One region of the Arthrobacter arabinosi genome, then DNA from elsewhere that is predicted to be linked to it. Evidence: riboswitches for the same ligand, from Rfam matches in the RefSeq annotation. Region 1 holds a riboswitch; each other region holds the start of a gene.
What was found. Region 1 has a riboswitch for cyclic di-AMP ahead of ACX80P_RS07590 (hypothetical protein). Riboswitches for the same ligand answer to the same signal wherever they lie in the genome.
Positions count from the first base shown of each region.

Region 2: it holds a riboswitch for cyclic di-AMP, as region 1 does, so the genes downstream of both, ACX80P_RS01175 (C40 family peptidase) here and ACX80P_RS07590 (hypothetical protein) in region 1, are expected to answer to the same signal.
Region 3: it holds a riboswitch for cyclic di-AMP, as region 1 does, so the genes downstream of both, ACX80P_RS16290 (LysM peptidoglycan-binding domain-containing protein) here and ACX80P_RS07590 (hypothetical protein) in region 1, are expected to answer to the same signal.

Region 1 is NZ_JBTNDF010000002.1:742,397-746,565, reverse strand. Features, by position in the region: gene serC (phosphoserine transaminase) at 1-861, opposite strand, end outside; gene ACX80P_RS07595 (iron-dependent transcriptional repressor DtxR) at 1,109-1,807, shown strand; cyclic di-AMP (ydaO/yuaA leader) riboswitch at 1,939-2,106, shown strand; gene ACX80P_RS07590 (hypothetical protein) at 2,112-3,098, shown strand; gene ACX80P_RS07585 (NlpC/P60 family protein) at 3,135-4,073, shown strand.
Region 2 is NZ_JBTNDF010000001.1:242,139-246,307, reverse strand. Features, by position in the region: gene ACX80P_RS01185 (alpha/beta fold hydrolase) at 1-321, shown strand, start outside; gene ACX80P_RS01180 (NAD-dependent epimerase/dehydratase family protein) at 318-1,283, shown strand; gene ACX80P_RS01175 (C40 family peptidase) at 1,487-2,347, opposite strand; cyclic di-AMP (ydaO/yuaA leader) riboswitch at 2,355-2,549, opposite strand; gene mutM (bifunctional DNA-formamidopyrimidine glycosylase/DNA-(apurinic or apyrimidinic site) lyase) at 2,668-3,630, opposite strand; gene rnc (ribonuclease III) at 3,631-4,169, opposite strand, start outside.
Region 3 is NZ_JBTNDF010000013.1:3,989-8,157, reverse strand. Features, by position in the region: gene ACX80P_RS16300 (S-4TM family putative pore-forming effector) at 1-879, shown strand, start outside; gene ACX80P_RS16295 (YlcI/YnfO family protein) at 885-1,121, opposite strand; gene ACX80P_RS16290 (LysM peptidoglycan-binding domain-containing protein) at 1,456-2,376, opposite strand; cyclic di-AMP (ydaO/yuaA leader) riboswitch at 2,379-2,604, opposite strand; gene ACX80P_RS16285 (metal-sensitive transcriptional regulator) at 2,927-3,346, shown strand; gene ACX80P_RS16280 (four-helix bundle copper-binding protein) at 3,474-3,881, opposite strand; gene ACX80P_RS16275 (hypothetical protein) at 4,159-4,169, opposite strand, start outside.

The DNA of each region.
Region 1 (4,169 bases):
GCGGTACAGCCGCCCCGCCGAATCCGCGGTCCGGGCCGCGGCGAAGGGCAGCCCGCCCTGTGCGTTGAGCCACTGCACCTGCGCGTCCAGCGCCACGAGGGTCGACAGTGACGGCGTGTTGTAGGTCTGGTTGAGACGCGAGTTGTCGACGGCGGTCTGCAGGTTGAGGAAGTCCGGCACCCAGCGGCTGCCGGCGGCGATGCGTGCGGCGCGCTCCAGGGCTGCGGGGGAGAAGAGGCCGAGCCAGAGGCCGCCGTCGGAGGCGAAGTTCTTCTGCGGCGCGAAGTAGTAGACGTCGGCCTGGGAGACGTCGACGTCGAGCCCGCCTGCTGCGGACGTGGCATCGACGACGACGAGCGCTCCGTCGTCCGAGCCCTCCACCCTCCGCACGGGTGCTGCCACGCCGGTGGACGTCTCGTTCTGCGGCCACGCATAGACGTCCACGCCCGCCTCCGCCCTCGGGTCGGGGCGGGTGCCCGGCTCGCTCGTGATGATGCTGGAGGCATCGAGGAACGGTGCCTTGTCGGTTGCGGAGGCGAACTTGGAGCCGAACTCCCCGAAGGAGAGGTGCTGGGCCTTCCGATCGACGAGCCCGAAGGTGGCGACGTCCCAGAACGCCGTCGACCCGCCCACGCCGAGGACGACCTCGTACCCGTCGGGGGCGGCGAAGAAGGTGCTGAGGCCTTCGCGGACGCGCCCCACGAGGTCGCGGACCGGGGCCTGGCGGTGGGAGGTCCCGAGGAGGGACGTGCCGGCAGCGACCAGGGCGTCGATCTGGGCGCCCCGGACCTTCGAGGGGCCCGCGCCGAAGCGGCCGTCCGAGGGGAGGAGGTGTGCGGGGATGCGGGACGAATCGCTCATGGGGGCTCCAGCTCTCGGACGGGCGGGGTACGACCTCATTCTGCCCCAGCGCCCGCCAGCCCTCCATTTGTGAACGTCCCCGGGACGCCCTGCCGGCCGGGGGCCGCCGGTCCGGAGGATTGCCGGGCCCCTGAGGCCATGCGTTAACCTTGGGGGGCGTGGGGCGGAACCGGGCAGCCGGCCGTACCCCTCACCGGCGTGAGGCATTCCGGCCGCGCACCCGCACCGCACCAAGGAGCTGAACCGCATGACGGACCTCATCGACACCACCGAGATGTACCTGCGGACCATCCTTGAGCTCGAGGAGGAGAACATCGTCGCGCTCCGTGCGCGCATCGCCGAGCGGCTGCGCCACTCCGGGCCCACGGTGTCCCAGACCATCGGCCGGATGGAACGCGACGGCCTCGTCGTCGTCTCGGGGGACCGGCACCTGGAACTCACCGACGTCGGCCGCCGCCGCGCCACCGGCGTCATGCGGAAGCACCGTCTCGCCGAGCGCCTCCTGAGCGACGTCATCGGACTCGACTGGGCGTACGTGCACGACGAGGCCTGCCGCTGGGAGCACGTCATGAGCGAGCGGGTGGAACGCCGGTTGTACGAACTCCTCGGCAAGCCCTCGGACTCGCCCTACGGCAACCCGATCCCGGGGCTGGAAGCGATCGGCGGCGTCGAGTCGGAACTGTTCACCGACGGCGTGGTCACGCTGCTGTCCGCGATGGCCGGCTACGACCCCGGCAGCGTGGTCACGCTGGCCCGCCTCGCCGAGCCCATCCAGGTGGACCCCGAGCTCCTCACGCAGCTCGACGAAGGCGGACTCCGCCCGGGAGCGCGGCTCACCCTCGAGTCCGTGGGGGGATATGTCTCGGTGCGCGTCCCCGGTGTGGAGGGTGCCCTGGAGCTGCCGCCCGAAGTCGCCTCGCACGTGTTCGTCTCGGTCGAGAACTGACCGTCGTCCATCGGGCCGTCACCAAGAACACACCGTTCCGTGACCGGAATGTGACATATCTCGCGTGGTGCTATAGCCTTCAACTCGTGCCGGGCTCGCTCTAGACCCTGCACACTCCTGCAAATCGCCTAGCTCTGCCATTGCCGGAGGTCCGTCCGCACCATCGCATGGCAGAGGCGGGGGAACCAATTCTGGGTTTCGTGACCGAGATCCTTGGGGTGAAGTCGCTGTCCACGCAGCGGCCGGGTGACTCCCATCCGAATCCGACAGCTCACCTCGCAGGCGTTGGGAGAGGTAATCCAACGTGTCCAACAGCTCTTCGCCGGGCCGCCACCGAGCGCCCCGAAACATCAGCCCGCTGACCGATCTGTCCGCCGCCGTCGCATCCAACGCCGGATCCGTCAGCCGCCAGGCCGCCGTCATCGTCGCGGCGTCGGGTCTCGTCCTCACCGCCGGGCTGCCGGCCCAGGGGGCCGCAGGCGCCGAGCGCGAGGTGCAGTCCTCCGCCGTCCTGACCGTCGACCGCGTCGTGGCGTCCGAGGTCACGGTCCCGACCACCGCGGACGTGTCCTTCGATCGCATCGCCGTCGAGGTCGAGCCCGCGCCCGTGAAGCCAGCGCCGGTCAAGCGTGCGCCGGCCAGGCCTGCGCCCGTCGAGGCACCTCCCGTCATGGAGGCGCCCGCCGTCGCGGTGACCCCGGTCGAGGAGGCCCGTGTCGAGGTTCCTCCCGTTGCCGCCCAGACCGAGCCCGTCCCCGCGGTGCCCCCGGCGCCGATCGCCCCTGCCGTCGCCGCCCCGGTCGTCGTGGCTCCCGTCGCCGCACCTGCCGTCGCCGCACCTGCTGCCCGCGTCGCCGCCCCTGCTGCCCGCGTCGCCGCCCCTGCTGCCCGCGTCGCCGCACCTGCTGCCCGCGTCGCCACGCCGGCTGCGCCGGCCCCCGCGCCTGTCGCCCCGCAGACTGCACCGGCCCCCGGCCGGTCCTCCGGCGTCGCCGCCGGCCTGGTCGGTTCGGCGTACTCGCAGATCGGCATCGCCCAGGACTGCACCGCCATGGTCGAGACGGCACTGCGCTCCGTCGGCAAGACCGTGGGCGATCTCGCTCCCGGCCAGTTCTTCCAGTTCGGCGACGTCGTCGGATCGCCTGCGCCCGGCGACCTCGTGATCACCGGCGGCCACGTCGCGATCTACGTCGGCAACGGCCAGGTCATCAGCGGTGGCCTCAACGGCATGAACACCGGCCTGCACAACCTCTCAGACCTTCCCGGCGCCGGCTTCGTCCGCGTCCGCTAGAAACCCTCACCCGGAGAACCCCTCATGCCTTCACTCATGTCTTCCCGCCCCGCCACCGCCCGCCACCGCGACGACGCGCGCACTGCTGCCGCGCTCTCCGTCCTCGCACGGACCGCCGCCGGCGCCGGCGGCATGGGTCGCCAGACCGCCGTCTTCGCCGCCGCCTCCGGGCTCGTCCTCACCGGTGGGGTCGCCGCCAACGCCGCCGACCTCCAGCCCCAGCGTGATGTCGCGGCGTCCAAGGTCACCCTGACCTCCAGCCGCGCGGCCGTCGTCGCCTCGGACAGGGCCGTGGCCTCCTTCAACATGACCCCGGTCAAGGTGAAGGCCAAGCCGGTCGTCGCCAAGAAGGCACCGGTCGTCGCCAAGAAGGCGCCGGCCGTCGCGGCCCCCGTCGTGGCGGCGCCCGTCGTCGAAGCACCTGTCGTCGCGACGCCGGCCGTCGCGATGCCCGTCGTCGCGGCACCTGCCGTCGCGATGCCCGCCGTCGCGGCACCTGCCGTGACCCCCGCCGTCGCTGCGACGCCAGTCGTGACCGCCCCGGTCGACGCGCCGCCCGCGCGCGTCGCGGCAGCACCCGTTGCGGCTCCGGCACCCGTGGTGGCCGCCGCGCCGAAGCCGGCTCCCGCCCCCGCTCCCTCCTCCGGCGTCGCCGCGACGATCGCCGCCGCCGCCCGGGGCCAGCTCGGCGTCACGCAGGACTGCACGCGCCTCGCGAGCAACTCACTCGCGGCCGCCGGGATCAACTTCCACGGCTGGCCGGCGGGGTACCTCTCCCTCGGCCGCACCGTCGGCGCGGGTGAGGCCATCCCCGGCGACCTGATCTACTACGCCGACGGCGGCATGGGTATGGCCCACATCGCGGTCTACATCGGCGGCGGCCAGGCCGTCCACGGCGGATTCAACGGCAACTCGACCGTCATCGCGCCGGCCGAACTCGGCTCCGGCGGCGTGTACATCCGCGTCGGCGGCTGACCCGCGCTTTCCCTTTCGACGGCAGGAGGACCGGCACACCGTGCCGGTCCTCCTGCCGTCGGCGGTAGCAGACGCGGCAGCCCCGGAACACCTCCT
Region 2 (4,169 bases), on a different contig from region 1:
ACGCCGGTGGCGCTCGAGCAGGCGCTCGAGGCGATCGACGGCGTCCGGCTCGCAGCCCTCGTGGGGGTCGGCCCTGCCGGCACCCAGGCCGTCGTCGCGGTCCTCGAGACCGACGCCGCAGGACGACGCCCGAGCCTTGCCGATGCTCCCCTCGCAGCGACCGCTCGCGCGGCCGCCGGGACGCACGGCGTGGACCTGGCCGCCGTGATCGCCGTTCCCACCCTCCCCGTGGACATCCGGCACAACGCGAAGATCGACCGCACGCGCGTCGCGCAGTGGTCCGGGCGGTTCCTCTCGGGCGCCCGCGCGGGGTCCCTGTGACCGTCCTCGTCACCGGAGCGAGCGGTATGCTGGGGCGCGCCGTCGCCGACCACCTCGTCGCCGCCGGCGAGGACGTCCGGTGCCTCCAGCGCCGGCCCTCCGCGGTGTCCGGGGCGGAGGACGTCCTCGGATCGGTCACCGATCCCGCCGCCGTCGCCGCCGCCCTGCGGGGCTGCAGCGCCGTGATCCACCTGGCCGCGAAGGTCTCCTTCACCGGGGCTCCCGCCGAGTTCGAGAGCACGAACATCGACGGGACGCGCATCCTGCTGGACGCCGCCCGGGAAGCCGGGGTGACCGACGTCGTGCACGTGTCCTCCCCGTCCGTCGCGCACGACGGATCCTCGCTGGTCGGCGCCCCGGCGGGCCCGGCTGACCCGGTGCACGCGCGCGGCGACTACGCCCGCACCAAGGCCGCGGCCGAGCTGCTCGCCCTGGGACGTTCGACGCCGGCGTTCCGGGTGGCTGCGATCCGTCCGCACATCGTGTGGGGACCCGGTGACACGCAACTGGTCGAGCGCGTGATCGAGCGCGCACGGCATGGCCGCCTGCCCCTGCTCGACGGCGGGACGGCCCTGATCGACACGACGTACGTGGACAACGCCGCGTCGGCCATCGTCGCGTGCCTGCGGCGCATGGACGCAGCGCAGGGCCAGGCGCTCGTCGTCACCAACGGCGAACCCCGGCCGATCGCCGAACTGCTCGCCGGGATCTGCCGGGCCGGCGGGGTGGAGCCACCCGCCTGGTCCGTCCCGGGAGCCGTGGCGAGGAGCGCGGGATCGGTGATCGAGCGGGCCTGGCTCCGGCTCGGCAGGACGGGCGAGCCGCCGATGACCCGCTTCCTGGCCGAACAGCTGTCGACGGCCCACTGGTTCGACCAGCGGCACACGCGCAGCGTCCTCGACTGGCGTCCGTCCGTCGGCGTCGACGAAGGGCTCGAGCGCCTGGCCGCGTCCTACCGCTGAGGCCCGCTTCCGCCTCGTCCTTCCTGCGCCCGATGGTGCAGCCGCGGCCGGTCGTGCCGCCGATCGACCGCCACACGGGCACACCGAGCACCCATCCCACGCCGTCGACGGCTGCGGAACGCAGAAGGACGGGATGCGTGATGCATCCCGTCCTTCTGACCGCGTCGTGCTGGTGGTGCGGGCCGTACAGCCCGCACCGTCGACTAGCGGGTGTAGTAGCCGTCCACGGACATGGCGTTGACCGAGTGGACCAGGGTGCCCTGCGAGGCGTTCAGGGCGCTGACCATCTGGCCGTTGCCGAGGTAGATCCCGACGTGGCTGCCGCCGTTCTGGCTCACGAGGTCACCCGGCTGGGGGGTGCTGGTGGGCGTCATGGTAGCGAACTGGGCCCAGGTGGTGCGGGGCAGGCTGATGCCGTTCTGGGCGTAGGCCCACTGCACGAAGGCCGAGCAGTCCCAGGCACCGAACGAGGTTCCACCGTAGACGTACCCCGAGCCCACACCCTGCATCGCCGTTCCGACGATGCCGCCGCCGCCGGCAGGCGTGATCGACGCTGCGGACTGGAGGCTGAAGGCGGGGGTGGCTGCCGGAGCGGCAGGAGCTGCTGCGGGAGCCGGTGCGGCGACAGGGGCTGCAACCGGAGCCGCAACCGGAGCTGCGACAACGGACGCCGACTGCACCGAGTACTGCTGAGGAGCAGCGGAACCGCCGAGGGAGATCGACTGGCCGGGGTAGATGACCGACGCGTGGCCGAGTCCGTTGGCCGCGAACAGGGTATCGAGGCTCAGGCCGTGCATCGCCGCGATGGAACCGAGCGTGTCGCCGGACTGCACGGTGTGGGTGCCTGCGGCAGCGGTGGAGGCTGCTGCGGGCTGGGTGCTGATCTCGCCTGCGGCGTTCGCCGGGAGCGATGCCCCGAACATGATGCCGGAAGCGACGGCGACGACGGCGGCAGGCTTGCCGGCGACGGAGGCGCTCGCGGAGACGGCGCGTGACGCCGTGATGAAGGGGTTGATGCGCGTGGGGACGGCCCGGTGGCGCGCGTTATGGCTCTGCTTGGACATGTTGATGCCTTTCCCAATGCCTGCGAAGTTAGCTGTCGGGTTCGGATGGGACATCCGGACACGTTTCCTGCAGACCATCGCCCCCAGCGCTGGTCTGCGCGTGTCTTTACCCCTAGGACCCGTGGTCGGGTCCGCTAGTGGTTCCCCCGCCCCTGTCGAATGTGTAGTGCGAACGGTCCATCCTCATCGACAGGGTTAGGCAGTGTGAGGAAGGGCGCCCATCCGTTGTGGATCGGACGCGAGACCTACCGTACCGGCTGGTAACGCCGGTTGTCACATTTAGATCACGAGGCGAATGTCACTTTTTTTCACCGGACATCTCAGAACCGTGCATTGCGTGGTCTGGGCTGGCAGTACGGGCACAGATAGGACGACCTGTTCATGAACGATTCGCGGCGCAGCAGCGTGTGTCTTCCCTCGGAGGCGCACCGGCGGCAGGGCCGGCCCTCCCGCCCGTAGGCCTCGAGGTCGCGGGCGAAGTAGCCCGACGCCCCGTTCACGTTGACGTAGAGGGAGTCGAAGCTGGTGCCGCCGGCCGCCAGTGCCCGCTCCATCACCGACGTGACGGCGTCGACGATGCGCTGGGTGTCCGGGCGTCGCATGGTGTCCGTGGGCCGCGCGTAGTGGAACCGTGCCGCCCAGAGCGCCTCGTCGGCGTAGATGTTGCCGATCCCCGAAATGAGCCCCTGGTCGAGGAGGGCGCGCTTCAGACCCGTGCGGCGCCCCCGGAGCCGCCGGTGGAAGGCGTCCGCCGAGAATGCCGGATCGAGGGGATCGCGGGCGATGTGCGCCGCCTGGTGGGGAATGAGGGGGAGGTCCGTGGTGCCCCGCCCGCCGGGCAGGCCGTCCGGCGTCGAGTCCAGGTGCGCGACGAACATGCCGCCGAAGATCCTCTGGTCGACGAATCGCAGCTCTGCCGGCAGCGGGGCGCCTTCGCCGTCGGTCGCCGGGGAGAGGGTGAGCCGGACCTTGAGGTGCTTCTCCAGGGGTGCGTCGGGTTGTTCGACCAGGAGCTGCCCGCTCATGCCGAGGTGCGCCATGAGCGCGACGTTCGGTGGGCTGCCGGGCTGGTCGGCGTCCTCGAGGATCATCCACAGGAACTTCCCCCGGCGTACCACGTCCGCCACGCGGGCACCGACGACGTTGCCCTTGAAATCCTCGACGCCGTCCACATGCCGGCGGAGGGACCGGGGGTCCAGGACGTCCACCGACTCCACGGCGCGGCCCGCCACCCAGCGCTCGAGGCCGCGCCGCACGACCTCGACCTCGGGAAGTTCGGGCACTCAGGATCCGTCGACGGATCCGGCGGCGCGCCTGCCGGCTGGGGCCTCGCCGGCGGCGCCGTCCGGCAGGGGCGCATCCGGCGCCGCCGAGAGCGTCTTCCAGGATTCGGCCGCGGCCGCCTGCTCGGCTTCCTTCTTCGAATGGCCGCACCCGGAGCCGTACTCGGTGCCGCCGATCACGAGGCGGGCCGTGAACGTCCGGGCGTGGTCCGGCCCTGTCCCGTCCACCTGGTAGTCGATGGTCCCGAGCCTTCGCGCAGCGGCCGTCTCCTGGATGCGGGTCTTCCAGTCCGTCCCCTCGCCGAGCACGGCGGAATCACGCAGCAGCGGGCCGATCAGCCGCATCACCATCGCGCGGGCCGTCTCGATGCCGTGGCTGAGATAGGCGGCCCCGATGACGGCTTCCATGGTGTCCGCGAGGATCGAGGCCTTGTCCCGCCCGTTGGTGAGCTTCTCCCCCTGGCCCAGCAGCACGTAGCCACCGAGGTCCAGCGTGCGGGCGACCCCGGCGAGGGCCTTCGTGCTCACGACGGCGGAGC
Region 3 (4,169 bases), on a different contig from region 1:
ACGATCGCTCGTCGACAGAATGACGAACGGGCTTTGCAACTCCTTGTTGCGCAGCGCAGGTTCTACAACCGTGCGAAGCGGTGGCAGAGCCTGCGATGGATCGGGATCCTCGTCATCGGCCTCGGAGGACCGTTCTTCTCGCTCCTTGCTCCTGCAGTTGCTGTCTCCGTCGCTGCCGTCACCGGTGTATGGCTCTTCGCCGGCCGGACCGTCCTTGCTCTACTTGAGAACCGGACCATGCTCAAGGCCGCCTGCGTGCAGGAGGAGCTGGACCAGTACCTGTTCGACATGCCAGATACCATCGATCGCTCAGGTCGCCCCACGCCCGAAGACATTGCGCTCATCGCCGCTGATAAGAAGCCACTCCGGGACGTGGCGAAGAAGGAAAAACTTGTCGACTGGTACACCGTCGACGCTGACAGTCCTGGCACCACGACCATAGCCATCGCCCAACGCAGCAACGCCGCCTACACAGACAGGCTTATCCGCACAACCGTCACTGTGTGGGCTGCCGCGGCAATCCTCTGGCTCGCCGGTCTCATTACTTGGGCGAGCATCAGCGGAGTCACCCTCGCCACTTTCCTCTTGGGAGCTCTCTTCCCCGTCCTACCGGCATTCCTCGATGTATCCGAGTACGTCATGAACACGTGGAAAGCCGCGCGCGACCGAGCGGACCTCGCGGCAACAATAGGGAGGCGCTTTTCCCGACGAGACCAGTCCATCGAGCCGCAGGATCTTCTCGTCTGGCAGGAACGTCTCTTTGACCTCCGTCGAACCACCCCTCAAGTGCCGAACTGGCTATACAAGATCACCCGTGCACGCAATGAACGCGCGATGAAACAGACTGCGAGTCACTTACGACATCAGAGCACCGACTGACGCCGTTAGTCGTCTCGGACTGAATCTTCTACCGACTCGTCTCCGAGAAGCGAGGTGGTGAGCTGAACAAATTCCTGCTTAAAAAAGTCGTTCTCGTACTCGGTGCTCGTCTGCGACCAGTGCTCAGCCTCGAGCGTAGGCAGCATCCTGATGATCGCTGACCTCAGGTACACCCCGCGGCTTCGGCTCGTGCGATCCGCCAAGGCGTCCAGGCGCTTGATAATGTCATTCGTCAGTCGCACGGACACGACATGATTTGGGTGCTGAGGAGACTGCTTACGACTCACCACGAAGACCTCCTGCGTCAGTAGTAAACGATGTTTACTACTGACCGCTGACAGTCACAGCACCAGCACCTCGTCCCGCACCTTCACCGTTTCGGGGATTACTTCGACCTAGTGGGCGCCCACTCACGCTGGATGCGTCGCCCTCTACCTCGACCTCAAGAGCCGGCGCATGCGTGTGACTGAGTAGGAGCCTGCGGACGGGCTTTAACAAAAAGTGGCAGGTACCCCCGTCCAGGGCACCTGCCACTCTTGTTCAGCTTACGGACGCTGGGCGTCCGCTGAATCTGTGTTAGCCGTTGACGCGCACGAAGGACGAACCGGCGAGGTCCGACAGGGGGTGCTTGATCGTGAGGTTCGCGCCGTTCATGCCGCTGCTGATGACTTCGCCGTTGCCGACGTAGATGCCGATGTGGCCGGGGCGGATGACCAGGTCACCGGGGGCGGGGGTCGAGACGACTGTGCCGTACTGGTAGAACTGCGTGGGGCCGAGGTCTCCGACGTTCTTGCCGATGGAGCGCAGGGCCCGCTCGACGAGGATGGTGCAGTCCTGGATGGAGCCGAGCTGGCCGTAGGCCGAGGCGACGAGGGCGGCGCCGACGCCGCTGGCGGGGACCGCAGGAGCCGCGGGGGCTGCCGGGGCGATCGGTGCGATGGTCGCGGAGGTCAGCTGGATGCCGGCCGGTGCGGCTGCGGGTGCGGGTGCCACTGCGGCAGCTGCGGGGGCGGGTGCTGCGTAGAAGACCTGGCTGGCCGGTGCTGCTGCGGGGACCGCCGCGGGGCTGACGGCAACGCTTGCTCCGCCGGTGAGCTTGATTTGCTGCCCGGGGTAGATGATCGACGCGTAGGACAGGCCGTTCTGGGCCAGGAGCGTGTTGAGGTTTAGTCCGTGCTTGGCAGCGATGGCGCCGAGGGTGTCGCCGGCGACGACGGTGTGCACGCCTGCAGCGGCAGGAGCTGCAACAACTGCGGGGGCGACGGGTGCGGCTGCAACGGGAGCCTGGGCTACGGTGCCCGTAGTGGCTTCCTGGGTGTAGGTGCCGGCCTGTGCGGGGGCGCCGACGGCGAAGACGAGGCCGCCGGTTGCTGCTGCGATGATGGCGGGCTTACCGAGTGCTACGGCACCGGTCTTCGCGGAGTGCGACAGGCCCTCGAGGGCGATGGAGTGGGTGACGACGGCGCGGTGGCGCGCCGGAATGGACGTACGTGACATGGTGATTGCCTCTCCCATGCCTGCGGGGTGAGCTGTCGGGTTCGGATGGGAGTTCACCCGGCCGTCGTTCAAGCCCTGGGCACTACCCTGCCGTCGCGGACGCTACGTGCAGGTCGTGCCTAGGTTGTCGGATCGACTTAACCCCGAGGGTCATCGCACAGATACATGCGGTGGCCCGGTGGAAACGTGGTTCCCCCGTCCCTGCCTACTGGGTGGTACGAACGGTTCCCGGATGCAGCGGCAGGGCTCGGCATTCTGCGCGGGAGTATGGTCTCGGCGGGGTGCCGGGAACATTCGACGAGAATACCCCAGGGTGGTATCAAAGTCACGTTCAGGTAACGGAGCACGGCGTGTCTTCGCAACACGCCGTGAGCCGGATACCTGATGGTTACCGAGGTCAACAAAGCGCCGCCGATATGCCGCGGATATAAGGACAGGGGCCCTAACGACCAGCGATACTGGAAGTTGCTGCGCGATGGGCGCAGCAGGGGAAGGCACCAACGATCTCGGGCCGGCGCAACCGGATCGCATCGTTTGGTGGTGAAAGGGAATGACCGTGAGCTCCGGAACCGGAACGCATGCCAGCACTGCAACATCTCACGAAGCGGTTTCTGAAGCAGCCGGTGAGGCCACAGCACCCGACGCGGGCCAAAATCAGAAGGTGACTGGGCACACAGCCCATGGATACGCAGCGGACAAGGATGCGTACCTGCGACGCCTGAAGCGCATCGAGGGCCAGGTGCGCGGTATCGCCCGCATGGTCGATGAGGACAAGTACTGCATCGACATCCTCACCCAGGTCGCCGCGGTCAACAGTGCCATGCACGCAGTCAGCCTCGGATTGCTCGAGAACCACATGCAGCACTGCGTCGTCGACGCCGCTCACGAAGCCGCGACGAGCGGATCCTCCGACGTCATCGACGCCAAGGTCAAGGAAGCAACCCAAGCGATCAGCAGGCTCCTGCGCTAGACCCAGGCCTCCTCACCGAGCGCTGAACATGAGCGCTGGATGTGACGGGGTGAGGGTTTTCCGAAGACGGCTACTCGGTGGCTGCCCCTGGAGGCTGGAGTGTGGGGGCAGCCACCGGTGACCGAGCTCAGCTGAAAGTAGCGGCGAGTTCGCGGCAAGCCCTCTCGCAGCGGCGGCATGCTTCGGCGCAGATCCTGCAGTGCTCGTGCATCTGCGCGTGCTGCTCACATTCATCGGCGCACGCCTTGCAAGCGACTTCGCAGGCCAGCAGGACAGCTCGCGTGATGTTCGCGTCATAACCGGTATGCCGGGAGAGAATTCGGCCGGTCGTGGCGCAGATGTCCGCGCAGTCAGCGTTCGTGCGGATGCACTTGGTGAGTTCGGCAACCATGTCTTCGCTCAGACACGCGTCCCCGCACGCCGTGCAGGTCTGCGCACACTCGAAACAGGCCGCGATGCACTCGGCCAGCTTCTCGCGGTCAATACCGCCAAGATCCTTCGGGTACGTCTCAAGCATGGAGGTGATGTGAGTCATTGTTCCGCTCCTTATCCGTCGGTCTACTGAAGATTTACTGAAGGTTCAGGGGCATCCGGGGCCGGCGCCCCGCGTCTCACGCTAGCCCCCGCTCACCACGACCGGCCATGAATTCGTCGATGTGAGAGCGAGCAAGAATCCGCTTGACAGATACCCCAGGGGGGTATAATTTCGTTGCTGTCGGGCCCTCCTACGAGGTTTCCGGCATGACAACCGGAACCATTGTGATGGCGGGGCAGGCTCGCTGATCCTGACCTCCTGCAGCGCTTCGGTTCCCTCACGCATTCC